4 regions of the Hyphomicrobium sp. ghe19 genome follow, and region 2 is predicted to be linked to each of the others. Evidence: predicted binding sites of a transcription regulator. Region 2 holds the regulator's gene; each other region holds the start of a gene.
The links. The regulator PhoB, encoded in region 2, activates phosphate uptake and scavenging genes when phosphate is short. The targets are predictions, from matches to a motif close to TGTCATNNANCTGTCAT.

Region 1 (3,455 bases), 3.5 Mb from region 2:
AAACAGAGCGAAACGAGTGGGGCCGCTCGCGCCAGCTATGCGGACGTGCCTGCAGGATTACTGCCTCCGGGATTTCTAGCGATCGACATTGCTGCGGCTTTGAACCTGCCGCTTTACGATCCGGAAGCCGGGAACGCCAAAGTCGAAAGCGGGACGCATCCAAAGAACGCGGACGGCTTGATTGGCGAAGATGCGAACGCGCCGAAGGTCGTCGTCGCGGCAAACGGCGGGTCAGATCTCATCTATATTCCGAGCGGTGACCGCGTACTGGCGCAAAGGACGATCGATGCGCTGCTCGCGCAAGATTATGTCAGCGGGCTATTCGTCGACGATAACCTCGGTACTTTCGCCGGGACGCTGCCGTTAAGCGCGATCAATCTCCAGGGTTCGTCGCTGATGCCGCGGCCATCGATCGTCGTCAATTTCAAAAGCTTCTCGACGGGATGCGCAGACCCTACGCTTTGCACCGCCGAGGTCGCCGACACAGGTCTGCAGCAAGGGCAAGGAATGCATGGCAGCTTCAGCCGTGCCGATACCGCCAATTTCATGGCGGCGTTCGGTCCCAGCTTCAAGAAGGGCTTCATCAGCGAGGCTCCTGCGAGCAATGCTGATATCGGGCGGACCATCGCTGCGATCCTAGGGTTGATGCCGGAAAGTCATGGCAAGCTCGTCGGCAGAGCGCTGACGGAAGCGTTGCCGGAGGGTGCAGTGCCGACTTGGGAGCGCAAGACGATCGTGTCGGGACCGTCGCCATCGGGCCTGCGGACGATCCTTAATTATCAGGTTGTGGGCGAGACCAAATATTTCGACGCGGCTGGCTTCGAAGGACGCACAGTCGGCCTCTCGCCGGATCCGGCGTTAGCTCTCACGAAGTAGGACTTACCGTCGCCCTACATGCTCTTCGTCGTGACGGCGAGTTCGCGGCTCGAATTGGCCGCGTCTGCTTTGGCGACGCTCATGTCGTTGCCGCGCCAGACGAACGTATCTCCCGACCAACCTTCGACCCAAAGGAGCGGGAGTAATGCATCGCGCAGCATCCACGCAATGGGCGACTGCCATTTCAAGTGCCAGCCTGCCACACGCGCCAAAAGCGCTTCGGTTCCGTACCAGACGACAAGCAGGCCTGCGAGGACCGTCAGCGGATCAAGGCCGACGCTCGAAGCGGCCGCGAAGCCCGATGCGATCGGAAGCATGCTGCCCGAAAGAATTTCCGGCGCGTAGAAAACCGGAAACGTTACGCGACGCAATCTCGCCCAGCGCACTTGTCGCGCCCATACTTGCTTTACGGATCGCGGCCCGAGCGGCTGCTCGAACGGGCGATCAACAAGGCGCACGCGGAGACCATGCGTGCGGACAATCTTCGTTGCGGCGGCATCTTCGGCAATCTCGGCGCCCAGCGCTTCGACGCCACCCGCCTCATCGAGAATATCGCGGCGCCAAAGCATCGACTTGCCTTGGGCAAATCCCAGGCCGATCGTATCGGCGGCACTTTGCCAGCGGGCTTGATACGTGTTGAGGAACGCGCATTCGAGTTCGGCCCAAAATCCTATCGGATGGCTGCCGACGGGCGGCGAGCAAACGAGACCGACGCCCGGCTCGAAGCTGCGGAAGAGATCGCTGAGATAGTTCTCAGGCATCAAAACGTTGTTGTCGGCGAGCACGATCCACGGGAAGCGTGCCGCGGCCCAGCCCTTGACGATATTGTTCAGCTTGGGATTGCTTGTCGGCCTGTCATCACCGATGAGCAGCCTCGCTTCGACATGCGGATATTTCGCGATCAACTTCCTGACGAATGGTACCGCCGGGTCGTCGTCTCGGGCAGCGCAGAAAATGACCTCATAGCTGCTATCGGCGAGCTCAAAGGTCGAGCGCAATGTCATTTCATCGAAATGATCCAGACCGCATACCGGCCGGATGATGCTGACGGGCTCAACGCTCAAGCCGCGCTCGCGGCGCCGAGAGGACGTAACGCGCGATAACGCCAGTGCGACCGATACGAGATGTGTGGCCGTAGCCGCTATGCAGAAGATTAGAGCCGCCGCCGTGACGAAATCGGCCATCTCACTCCCCGGTTAGAAATCCAACCGCTGCATTCCAGGATTCAGTGAAATTTCGACGACAGTTGCGCGACGTATCCATGACATAGGGGAAAACTACCCCACGACAACGCAAGCCGTCGCGGAAGCTGTGCATTTCGCTCGGCTTGCCCGGCGGCGCTCAGGATTTCGCGTGGGAACCCCGGAACCTTTGCGCAATGTTCGTCAAAAGGTAGGCGCCGATGAATGCCGCAACAATCAAGCCGATCACCGAAGGCAAACCGTCATTGAGGTCGACTGCGATTAAGCCCGCGTAGGCGATAGCCGCGCCCACCAGACCGCCGAGCGCGGCGACGACCGTATTGAATACTCCACGCAATGATAAGCCGTAGAGGATTCCGACTATCAGGCCCGGATACATTGCCGGCCAAAAATGATCACCCATCGGAACCTCTCCCCATTTCCCTTGCCCCGGCGACGCCATTACGAACGGCTGCGTCCCCTAGCGCTTCTATCAGTCAATTGAAGCTTCGACGAGGGATCGAATGGGGCGAAGCAAGCCGCGCAGGTTGTCGCGGCTTGCCAATCATTGCGCTAGATCAATTCTGCTTGGTCGTGATCTGATCGTAGATGCCGCCGTCGGCAAAGTGCGTTTTCTGGACAGTCGCCCAAGGACCGAGTTTGTCTTCGACTGAGAAAGTCTTGATGGCCGGCAGGTTCGCTTCCTTCAGCACGGCTTCGTTACGCGGCCTAAAATGATGCTTGGCTATGATCTTCTGCGCGTCGTCCGAATAGAGGAAATCGAGATAGGCCTTGGCGACATCCGCACTCTTGCGTTTCGCGACGACGGTATCGACGATCGCGATGGGGGGCGCCGCCTCGACGCTGAGCGAGGGATAAACGACGTCGAAGTTCTGCCCATCGACCTCGGCCTTGATGAGAGCGGCTTCGTTCTCGAACGTCACGAGAACGTCGCCGATAGCGCGCTGCGTAAAGCTCGTCGTGGCGCCGCGTCCGCCGCCATCAAATACCGGAACGTTGGCGAAAAGCTTGCCAACGAAGTCTCGTGCCTTTTCGTCTGATCCGAGCTTATCAAGCGCATAACCCCAGGCCGCAAGATAGGTATAGCGTCCGTTCCCCGAGGTCTTCGGATTGGGAATGACGACGGACGTGCCGGACTTCACCAGATCATCCCAATCGGCGATGCCCTTGGGATTGCCTTTGCGGACGAGAAAGACCGTAGTGGTCGTATAGGGTGCGGCGCCGTTGGGAAATTTCGTCCGCCAGTCGCTCGCGACAGCACCTTTGCTCACAAGGAAATCGAGGTCCGTCGGCTGATTGAGTGTGACGACATCGGCCTCGAGGCCTTCGGCGACGGCTTGCGCCTGCTTCGTCGATCCGCCGTGCGCTTGCTTGACT
Region 2 (3,455 bases):
AGGCGCAACACCCCGTTCGTATATTCGAGACGAGCGCCAGTCGGGGGCGAGAATTCGAGCTGGTCCTCTCCGAGTTTCGCTAGTGTGAAGTAGTTGAACTCCTTCAGGCCATCCATGTTGACCTTCAGAAGCTCGGCCAGTTCGTGCTGGTCATACTTGCCGTCGTTGTTCGTATCGAGCCCTTCGAGCGCCATCGACGTGTAGGAGTCGTCGAAAGTCCACGCGTGATCGACGCCGCTGACGGCGCCTTTGTCGTAGTCCACGGTCAATACGTACGTGACCCACATATGCGGATGGGCGGATGCGGGGATGACGATGGCCAACATGGAAATGAAGACCAAAGCCAAGTGACGGTATGTCTTGCTGATTTTGAGCACGCTGAGCTCAGACCTTTCGTGCGATGGGAATCTCTTCGGCGACAGCTACGGACGCACATTTAACATGGCGAGATTGCGACGCCCTTGGTCTATCGAGTGGCCTAAGAGGCTTGCCGTACCAGTTGCGCGACGTTTCAAATGGTTGTTATAACATACGCTTTAGCGCAAAAGGAGATGGCGCATGATGGGTTCGGCGGTGCGGTATTCGGCGTTCTTCGTTGCTTTGGCGCAATTCTTCGTTCCGGGCGCGGAAGCCGCAGAGCCGCCGAAAGTCGTCGTCACGACGAAGCCCATTCATTCCCTCGTCAGCCGGGTGATGGAGGGTGTCGGCGTGCCCCAGCTCATCGTCGAGGGTTCCGCTTCGCCCCATACCTTCACGCTGAAGCCATCGACAGCGCGGGCCATCCACGATGCGGATGTGTTCGTACGGGTGTCCGATCAACTCGAACCCTTCACGCGGAAAATCGTGACATCTCTGCCCGCGAACGTCACGGTGTTGACGCTGGCGGGCGCGGACGGCGTCAAGCTTCTCGATCAGCGCAAAGGCGGCACCTTCGAAAAGCATGAGCATGGGCATGAGGAGGCGGCGGCTGAAGCAGACGCGCATTCCGGTGCCGCGGAAGAGCACGACGACGATCATGACGAGGATGGCAAGGACGGGCATATCTGGCTCGATCCGCAGAATGCCAAGGCGATCGCCGCCGATGTCGCCAAGGTGCTCCAGGCGCGATATCCTGAGCAAGCCGAAAAGATCAAAGCCAATGCGGCGTCTCTCATTGCCGATATCGACGCGCTCGACGGCGAGCTTACGGCGGAACTTAACGGCTCGAAGGGCAAGCCGTTCATCGTGTTTCACGACGCGACACAGTATTTCGAGAACCACTTCGGGCAGAGCGCCGCGGGCTCGATCACCGTCAGTCCCGATGTGCCGCCAAGCGCCAAGCGCCTGACGGAAGTCCGGCGCAAGCTGTCGTCTCTCGGCGCCGTTTGCGTCTTCACCGAACCGAGCTTTCAGCCAAACCTCGTGGCGGCCGTGACGGAGGGAACGCATGCGCGCTCCGGCACGATCGACGCCGAGGGCCAAATGCTGGCGCCCGGCCCCGGCCTCTATTTCGAACTCATGCGCGGCTTAGCCCACAATGTCGCGAGCTGCCTTAAGGGCGAGGAATAAGCAAGGCAATCGCGGAGCCCGTTGCCCGGTTCGCTATTGGGCTTGGGCTTCCGCCTCGCGGCCGTCGAATACGTATCCGGCGCCACGCACAGTGCGGATCGGATCGCTTTCGTTGCCACGGATCAGCGACTTCCGGAGGCGACCGATGTGAACATCGACCGTCCGCTCGTCGACTTCGGAGGACTGACCCCAGACGCGGTCGAGCAGTTGGCTGCGAGAGAGCACGCGGCGCGGGCTTTCCATGAAAACTTCGAGCATCCGGTATTCTGTCGGGCCGAGGCGAACTTCGCGAGGGCCACGCGTTACTTTGTGCGCGCCGCGATCCATCGTGATCTCGCCGGAGACGAGGATGTCGCTCATCCGCTCCGGCGAGGCGCGCCGAAGCAGAGCCTTGATCCTTGCCATCAACTCCTGAACGGAGAAGGGCTTCGTCACGTAATCGTCGGCGCCTGTCGTCAATCCTCGCACGCGGTCGGTTTCTTCGCCGCGTGCGGTGAGCAAGATGATCGGAAGACTTTGCGTCTCGGTCCGATTGCGAAGGCGCCTGCACAGCTCGATACCGGAGATCTTGGGGATCATCCAGTCGAGTATCGCGAGGTCGAAACTTTGCTCCGACAGAAGCAACTCTGCTTCCTCTCCATCCGCGGCATGCACGACGTCATAGCCTTCGGATTGAAGATTGTATTTCAGAAGCTCTGCGAGAGGCGATTCGTCTTCGACGACGATGATCTTAGCTGGCATGGCGTTTCGTCAGTGTTCCTTCAAACTATTCTGGTCATTGACGCGGCGTTATCAGCGTCGACGACGTCTCGTCGCCCTTCGGCCGATCATCTGCGATCGGAACGCCGTGGACGAGGTAGTAGACGTTCTCGGCGATGTTGGTCGTATGGTCGCCGATGCGTTCGATGTTCTTGGCGCCGAACAGGAAGTGCGTGCAGATGCCGATGTTGCGCGGATCTTCCATCATGTAGGTCAGAAGTTCGCGGAACAGAGAATTGTACATCGCGTCGACCTGCTGATCGTCGCGCCAGACCTGCATCGCCTTTTCGGCGTCGAGGGTCGTCAGTGCATCGAGGACGTCCTTGAGCTGATGCTGCACCATCTCGGTCATGTGGCGCATGCCGGTCATCAGGGGTTTCGGGTAGGTCTCGCCGGCAATCGCAAGAGCGCGCTTAGCGATGTTCTTCGCGAGATCGCCGATGCGTTCGAGATCGCCCGCGATCTTGATGACCGTCATGATGTGACGGAGATCGTTCGCAAGCGGCTGGCGCCGGGCGATCATCACGATCACCTGTTCCTGCAACTCGCGCTCGAGCTGATCGACCATGACGTCGTCGGCAACAGCTTTCTCCGCAAGCTTCGGATCGCGACGCTCAAGGGCATCCATGGCCTGGACGAGCAGCTTCTCGGCATAGCCGCCCATCTGCGCGATGCGGCGATCGAGGAGCCTCAGCTCGTCTTCGTATGACTTCACGGTATGTTCGTTCATGGTCTCAATTCCTAAAGTCAGATTTAGACTGGACGCCTCGTACTATCGGAGCACGCCCTATCCGAAGCGGCCGGTGATGTAGTCCTGTGTCCGCTTGTCCGTCGGGTTTGTGAAAAGCTTCTGAGTGACGCCGAATTCAACGAGCTCGCCGAGATACATGAACGCGGTGCGCTGCGAGACGCGGGCAGCCTGTTGCATGTTGTGCGTGACGATGGCGATCGTGAACTCGTTCTTCAGGTCGTCGATCAGCTCTTCGATCTTCGCCGTCGAGATCGGGTCGAGTGCGGAGCATGGCTCGTCGAACAGGATGACTTCCGGACGGATGGCGACCGTCCGGGCGATGCAAAGGCGCTGCTGCTGGCCGCCTGAAAGGCTGAGGCCGCTCGATTGAAGTTTGTCCTTCACTTCCTTCCAAAGC
Region 3 (3,455 bases), 380 kb from region 2:
GATCTCGGCCGATTTCGCGGCATCGTAGGTCCAGCGGTCCAGGGTCGCGTCCGAGACGCGGCCGGGCAGAATGCTTTCTTCGCCCGCGGTCCGGAAGATGACGCGAGCGCCGGGGCGGGCCGTGCGCGTGATCTCTTGCCAAAGGGCGTTGAGCGCGGCGTCGTCCATCCAGTCCTGGGCGTCGAGCAGCACGTAGCGGTCGAGGCTTTCCGCCGGTTCGTTCGACAGGAAACGGATCATGTTGTCGTGGATGACATTGACCCGGTTGGCGCGCGCCTTGACGGCCATGAAATTCGCCTTGTCCAGGTAGGGCGGGCACGGGCCTTCGCCTTGCGCTGGGTAGCGGCGGCCGAACGCCTGCCAGGCGAAATAGTTGTCTTTCAGATCGAAGCCGGTCGCGAGGCGCTCGGAGCGCTCTCTCAGAACATCGGACATGCGCCGCGAGCCGCCATTGCACAGCGCATCGTATTGCACCGGCGGGATGCCTAAGCCGAAGAGCGAGGCGCGGTTCGAAGTGATCCAGCGCAGCACGGGGTGTTCGAAGGCCGGGGCGATTTCGCGTGCGAAGATTTCGCGCTGCTCTTCGATGGTGCGCGCATCGAGCATGCGCTTCGGATTTGCGCCGAAGATGCGAGCCGCGAGGTGTCCGGTGGCGATGAAGCGTCCGAGCAAGCCGAAATGATAGAAGTTGCGCGCGAACCGCGAGATGCGGCGGCGGCCGGTGAGGTCGCGCCCTTCCCAATAGCCGCGCGTATCCGCGTCGAGGTGCTGGGCGATCAGATCGTTATAGAGGTGGATATTGCGGCGGTCGTTGGCGGCGCCGAAGAAGCGATAGAATGTTGCGTGGTTCGGCAGGTGCTGTGCGGCCGCTACTTTGAGCTTCAGCAACGCGATGTGGGTTTGGTTGAGATCGATCGCGTAAATGCGCGCCGGATTGGCCGTCAGGTAGCTCATGACGTTACAGCCGCCGGAGGCGATCGTGACCAGACGGCTTTGCGGCGTGAGCTCGAGGGCTTCCATATCGGCGCGCGGGTCTTCCCAAATCTGCGGATAGACCATCGAACGGAACGCGAATGTGAAGGTGCGCTCGAGAATGCCAGCAAAGCTCAGAGCGCTGTTCTGATGAACGGCTTCGCTCAGGAGATCAGGGCTCGTCGGTTCGAAAACTTTGGCGGTGACGTTCAAATGAGATCTCCGATTGTTTTTTCTTTCTTTGTTTCGGACGACGCGCTCCGCGCGCCGGCCGTCCGAAACTAGGCCGCTTCGATGAGCCAACGGCCCGAAGGCGCCTGCTTGCCGCGGGCGGCCAGATGTTCTTTCCAGCGAATGATTTCGAATTGGCCGTCGAAGCGCTCTGCGATCGCCGTGCAGCTTTCAACCCAATCGCCGCAGTTCAGATAGTGAATGCCGTCGATCATGCGTTCGTTGGCGTGATGGATGTGGCCGCAGATGAGGCCCTGCGTGTCGCGGCGGCGCGCTTCGCCGGCGAGAGCTTCTTCGAACTCGCCGATGTAATTGACGGCGCTTTTGACCTTGTGCTTCAGGAACGCGGAAAGCGACCAGTGCCCGAGGCCAAGCTGACGGCGCATGAAGTTCAGCGGCACGTTGAGCGCGAGAGCGGCGTCGTACGAGCGGTCGCCGAGGAATGCCAGCCAGCGGGCGTAGCGGACGACGACGTCGAATTCATCGCCGTGCAGAACGAGATAGCGTTTGCCGTTGGCGCCTTCGTGCACGGCATCGCGGCGCAGTTCGACGCCGCCGAAATTCATTCCCGCGTAATCGCGCAAGCCATCGTCGTGATTGCCTGGGATGAAGACGACGCGCGTGCCCTTGCGGGCTTTGCGAAGCAGTTTTTGCAGGACGTCGTTGTGGCTTTGCGGCCAATGGGGACCACGGCGAACTTTCCAGAAATCGACGATGTCGCCAACCAGATAGAGATCCTGGCATTCGACGTTTTTCAGGAAGTCGATGAGGGCTGTCGCTTGCGAGTTACGCATCCCGAGATGGATGTCGGAAATGAAGACGGCCCGATAATTCAATTCCGGGTTCGGTGCGCTCAATGTCAGCCCCCCAGTCACTACGCTTTCCATAAAAGCAGCTAAGCTTTCACGCGAAACGTAGGACGGGATTCATGTAACAGGCGTATGACGAAGGCCTGCGGCTGTGAGGTAAGCCGAGCGGCAAATGCCCGGCTCGCGGATATTTACCAATAATTCCGGATGAAAAAGAGACGTGGACTGAGGCTTTGCTGCAGCCTGGCGGCGAGGCCTTTACGCGAAGCCGCCTGGAAAGTTTTTGTTGGCGTCTGGCGACTCCCCGGAGCCGGTCGCCAGACGTTGCCGCCAAGGGGGCTCGAAATCAAAGCTCCGTACGTTGGGCTATGAGCTCCCATGCAAACAGCAGAGCGGTATCGACGGCGCCGACGATAAGAAACGCCAGCGCGATCGGATATGTCGATGTTTCAGGCAATCCCAGATCAACACCGCGCGTCGAGACGGCGAGTGCTGCGATAAGACTGAGAAGGGCTAGAACGGCGAAGACAACTTGGACGAACTTGCGCGAACGCTCGCGCTCCCGACCTATAGTGTCCATCAGGTCATTTCCTCAACGCAATACAAACAGCAGACCCCGCAACGCCGGAGAACCTATCCGGAGCAAAAGCCCAGGTGAAGTGAAATATTTTGATTTGCTAAGCAAGTGCCTTTGCCGCCAAGTCTTTGAGCACTTTGCGCTGTTGTTCGGCATCAGACGGGAAATCGTTCTCGATCCACCAGCGTTCGAAAGCCTCGAGAACGCGGCCGACGGCGACCCCTTGGCCAACACCGAGCGCCATGACATCGCTTCCGGAAAAGGGCATTTTGGAAGCGTTCCAACGATCCGGCAGTAACGCACGAGCGCGCCAGGTCTGGGAGTTGGGCGAAGCGCCGGACCGAGCCCACGCGAGGCGTGCCGCACGGCGGAAAGTTTCCGGCCCGAGTCTGTAAAGAGCCGCTCGGCCCGCGGATTCCGGTGTGTGCGGATCGATCCCCGGATCGGTCTCAAGGGCTGCTGCAATGCGATGGGCGTCGGCATTCGAGAGCCTGAGCTGGTTGGCGAGAAAGACGTCGTCGCCCGGATGAATGACGGCGAGGGCCGCCAAACGCGTTATCGGATCGGGTGGTTCGCCGAGGGCCGCTTCGATGCCGGCCAGCCGGGCGAAACGATCCGGCTCGATCTGCGTCCGAACTGCCAGTTGCAGAATGCCTGCGTCATACATGACGCCAAGAACGTCCGGTGCGCCGGGTGCTGCGAGAAGCTTCAGCATCTCGGCGCTCACACGCTCGGCGGAGAGGAGGATCAGGCCATCCTTCAATGCCTCCGCCGCGGCGAGGCCGGTCGGATCGATCTGGCCGTTCCCATATTGGGCACTGAAGCGGAAGAAGCGGAGAATGCGAAGGTAGTCCTCGCGTATCCGC
Region 4 (3,455 bases), 2.4 Mb from region 2:
CACTGGCCAACTCGCTCATATTCAAAAGCATGCGCATATTTTCGACTGCCCATGGGCTTCACCAGCACTTCATCGAAAGTGATGTCCGTGCGGCAGCTGATGGGTGCAATGGGGAGTCCTGGCAAAAGTATCTTCCAATCGCAAATCCACCAGAGCCCATACATTTTTCCCACGAAGAAATGGGAATGTTATTAGCTCTCAAAGATAGTTTCGTATTCAATGCGATGATGAACATGGATGTCCGGCACAACAGCGCCCTAGCGACGTTGAGGGCATTTAATGACTCAAGAGCCTCGCTAACACAGGCCATTTGTTCCGTCGCATCTCTTGATGCGGAGGAGGGTCGGCTCGTGAGCCATAGCATTCCGTTATCGGAAACGGCGAAACTGCGCCCGATGATGATTGAAGTAAATTCGTTGGCCGATGATTTGAAGGCTCATGTTGCATCGGACTTCGTTCGTGCGAAGCAGAACTTACAAGACCTGCAAGCCCTTTTTAAAAAGGAGCTGGGCTTCAGCTACAAGCTTGAAGTAGTGCGCCCCCGTGTCATCCTCGAACGCGTGATTGATCGGCGCGCGTTTCGGCAGAGCTCGCCGCTATCGATACCCCTCTCTAAAGAACAAAACCCGCCAAGGGCACCTTCCGAACGCGAGACGGAAAGTGCCCTTTGGCGGTGGCTGATAACGCTATCCCGCCCCCCGGCCGGAACGCGATCAGGGGTTAGTGTTTCACCTTCTTGACCTTGTGCGCATGCGCGGGCGCTTTGTGCGGTTTGGGCTTCGCGTGCGCTTCAGCGACCTTGTGCTTATGTTTGTGCGCGCGGTGCGCGTGAGCGTGCTTCTTCTTTTCGTCCTTCGCCGTATGCGAGACGAGCGTCTTCGCGCCCGGAGCATGCAGCTTCGGCGCAGACGTTGCGGCTTCGGCGGAGATGCTCGCGCCCAAAACGAACGCCCCAAGCAAAACCAATTTCGCGATTTTCATTTCATTTTTCCCCGAGCTGGTACCAGCCGTTTGAGCTGTTCCGCAACGCTAGGGATCGGTTCCCCAAAAGCGAACGAAGAAAAAGTAAAATGCTCTGCAGGAAACTTTCGGTGCGATGGGCCAGCGATTCATTCACTTCGAGCGGGGAGACCAATGCGCTGGAAGCGTCGTGCGCGCAGATATTTCCCCTTACGAAACCATCAGAAAGCGCCACAAGTTCGTCTTCGGTGAACTGTCACTACACTGTAATAAAAGCGGCGTTAGGTCCCCCGGAAATGGGTATTTAGGGGGCACAAAAACCATGTCTGACGTGGCGTTGAGCGGTGCATTGGCAGGGGCGGCGGGCACACCAAGCAGCAAGCCCAATCTCGATCACGGCACCAGCACAGTTACTGTCTTCATCTTCCTGGCGCTTCTAGCCGGGGGCCTCTTCTTTACCGCCTACAGCCTCTATCAGGATATCGAAGCGGCCAACGTGCCGGTCACGACCTGGTTACCTTTCTTGTTGCTGGGCGTCGCGCTGATGATCGCCCTCGGCTTCGAATTCGTCAACGGTTTCCACGATACCGCGAACGCCGTCGCGACCGTCATCTACACGCACTCGATGCCAGCCAACGTCGCTGTTCTCTGGTCCGGCTTCTTCAACTTCCTCGGCGTATTGCTCTCGACCGGCGCCGTCGCCTTCGGCATCATCTCGTTGCTTCCCGTCGAGCTGATCCTGCAGGTCGGCTCGAGCGCCGGCTTCGCCATGGTGTTCGCGCTCTTGATCGCCGCCATCATCTGGAATCTCGGAACCTGGTGGCTGGGTTTGCCGTCTTCGTCGTCGCACACGCTGATCGGCTCGATCATCGGCGTTGGCGTCGCCAACTCGCTGCTGCACGGCGGCAACGGCACGTCGGGCGTCGATTGGGGCAAAGCTCAGGAAATTGGCACCTCGCTGCTCGTATCGCCGGTTGTCGGTTTCACCTGCGCGGCGGCTCTCCTGCTCATCTTGAAGTTCATCGTCCGCAATCCCGCGCTCTATAAGGAGCCGGCAGGCAATCAGCCGCCGCCGTGGTGGATCCGCGGACTTCTGATCCTCACCTGCACGGGCGTTTCGTTCGCACACGGATCGAACGACGGACAGAAGGGCATGGGTCTCATCATGCTCATCCTGATCGGCACCATTCCGACGGCTTATGCTCTGAACCGCACGCCGGGCCCATCGCAGATCGTCGAGTTCAAGGCGAATGCCGCGGCCGCAGCCGCAGTGATCGAAAAGCAGGCGTCGGGCTATAACGTTCTCGGCAACCCCCGGCCGGCCGTCGAAGCCTACATCTCGACGCGTACAATCAACGAGGGCACGTATCCGAGCATCGCGGCTCTCGTACGCGATATCTCTCAGCAGGTCGATACCTACGGCGCGCTCGACAAGGTGCCCGCGGCAGCTGTCTCGAACGTACGTAACGATATGTACCTGGTGTCGGAAGCACTCCGCTTCCTGCTCAAGGACAAGGCCAACAACCTGAAACCCGACGAAGTCAAGTCGATCACCGCGTTCAAGGGCTCGCTCGACAAGGCAACGCGCTTCATCCCGCTCTGGGTCAAGGTCGCGGTTGCAATTGCTCTTGGCCTCGGCACGATGATCGGTTGGAAGCGCATCGTCGTGACGGTGGGCGAGAAGATCGGCAAGACGCATTTGACGTACGCGCAGGGTGCTTCTGCCGAGCTTGTCGCGATGGCGACGATCGGCGCAGCCGACGCTTACGGCTTGCCGGTGTCGACCACCCACGTTTTGTCGTCGGGTGTGGCGGGAACGATGGCTGCCAACGGCTCGGGTCTGCAATGGGCGACCGTGCGGAACCTGCTCATGGCATGGGTTCTGACGCTCCCGGTCTCGATTGTTCTTGCCGGCGGTCTCTACGTTATCTTCTCGAAAGTGTTCTGATCTTCGAAGAAATCAGAACTGGTTCGAAAGGCGCGCGCCCGTAGGCCGCGCCTTTCTTCATTGTGCTGAAGTTACTCTCCGCGTGGGTACGAATAATTTTGCCGCCAACTGTTGACGCGCCGCTGCGTTTTGAGGACGTTGTTTCTCTTAGCGTTGCTGTTGGAGGTTCCTTTGCCGCCGGAAGTCCTCGCCCTCACCTGGGCACTGCTCTTCGTCGTCGCCAGCGGCCTTGTTTTCCGGTTTTTCTCCTGGGTCGGCCGTCGCTCCCGAGGGCGACAATCGTCGAACGTCACAGCCAATAGAGTGGAAGATGCGGGGGCTCCGAAAGCAGCGGCAGCGCCCCTTCCCGTTTCTGCACCTCCGCCTGCTCGCCCGGCCGTTGATGTGCCGGGAACCGCGTCGCGCCCTGCCGTTGTCGCAGACGTGCCGAAGCCGGCGCCTGCCCGGGATTATGTTTCGCCGCGAGCTTCAATCGAACCTACCGCGCTGAACGTCGAGCGCTCTGTTGGCGTTACCGATAAGCCGGCTGCGGTCATCGTGGAGCCGC

Region 1: AACL53_RS18680 (ceramide glucosyltransferase) is a predicted target of PhoB. The motif match lies at 2,116-2,132, and genes of this name have one in related genera.
Region 3: AACL53_RS03685 (UDP-2,3-diacylglucosamine diphosphatase) is a predicted target of PhoB. The motif match lies at 2,134-2,150, and genes of this name have one in related genera.
Region 4: AACL53_RS13445 (inorganic phosphate transporter) is a predicted target of PhoB. The motif match lies at 1,215-1,231, and genes of this name have one in related genera.

Annotation. Positions count from the first base shown of each region.
Region 1 covers NZ_LR743509.1:3,924,325-3,927,779, forward strand. The annotation lists gene AACL53_RS18675 (alkaline phosphatase family protein) at 1-876, shown strand, start outside; gene AACL53_RS18680 (ceramide glucosyltransferase) at 891-2,060, opposite strand; gene AACL53_RS18685 (hypothetical protein) at 2,218-2,481, opposite strand; gene AACL53_RS18690 (sulfate ABC transporter substrate-binding protein) at 2,636-3,455, opposite strand, start outside.
Region 2 covers NZ_LR743509.1:407,027-410,481, forward strand. The annotation lists gene AACL53_RS01880 (DUF1007 family protein) at 1-377, opposite strand, end outside; gene AACL53_RS01885 (zinc ABC transporter substrate-binding protein) at 559-1,548, shown strand; gene phoB (phosphate regulon transcriptional regulator PhoB) at 1,582-2,289, opposite strand; gene phoU (phosphate signaling complex protein PhoU) at 2,324-3,037, opposite strand; gene pstB (phosphate ABC transporter ATP-binding protein PstB) at 3,095-3,455, opposite strand, start outside.
Region 3 covers NZ_LR743509.1:791,801-795,255, forward strand. The annotation lists gene AACL53_RS03680 (DUF3419 family protein) at 1-1,185, opposite strand, end outside; gene AACL53_RS03685 (UDP-2,3-diacylglucosamine diphosphatase) at 1,254-2,066, opposite strand; gene AACL53_RS03690 (hypothetical protein) at 2,359-2,592, opposite strand; gene AACL53_RS03695 (CCA tRNA nucleotidyltransferase) at 2,690-3,455, opposite strand, start outside.
Region 4 covers NZ_LR743509.1:2,782,090-2,785,544, forward strand. The annotation lists gene AACL53_RS13435 (hypothetical protein) at 1-740, shown strand, start outside; gene AACL53_RS13440 (hypothetical protein) at 721-981, opposite strand; gene AACL53_RS13445 (inorganic phosphate transporter) at 1,283-2,908, shown strand; gene AACL53_RS13450 (hypothetical protein) at 3,080-3,455, shown strand, end outside.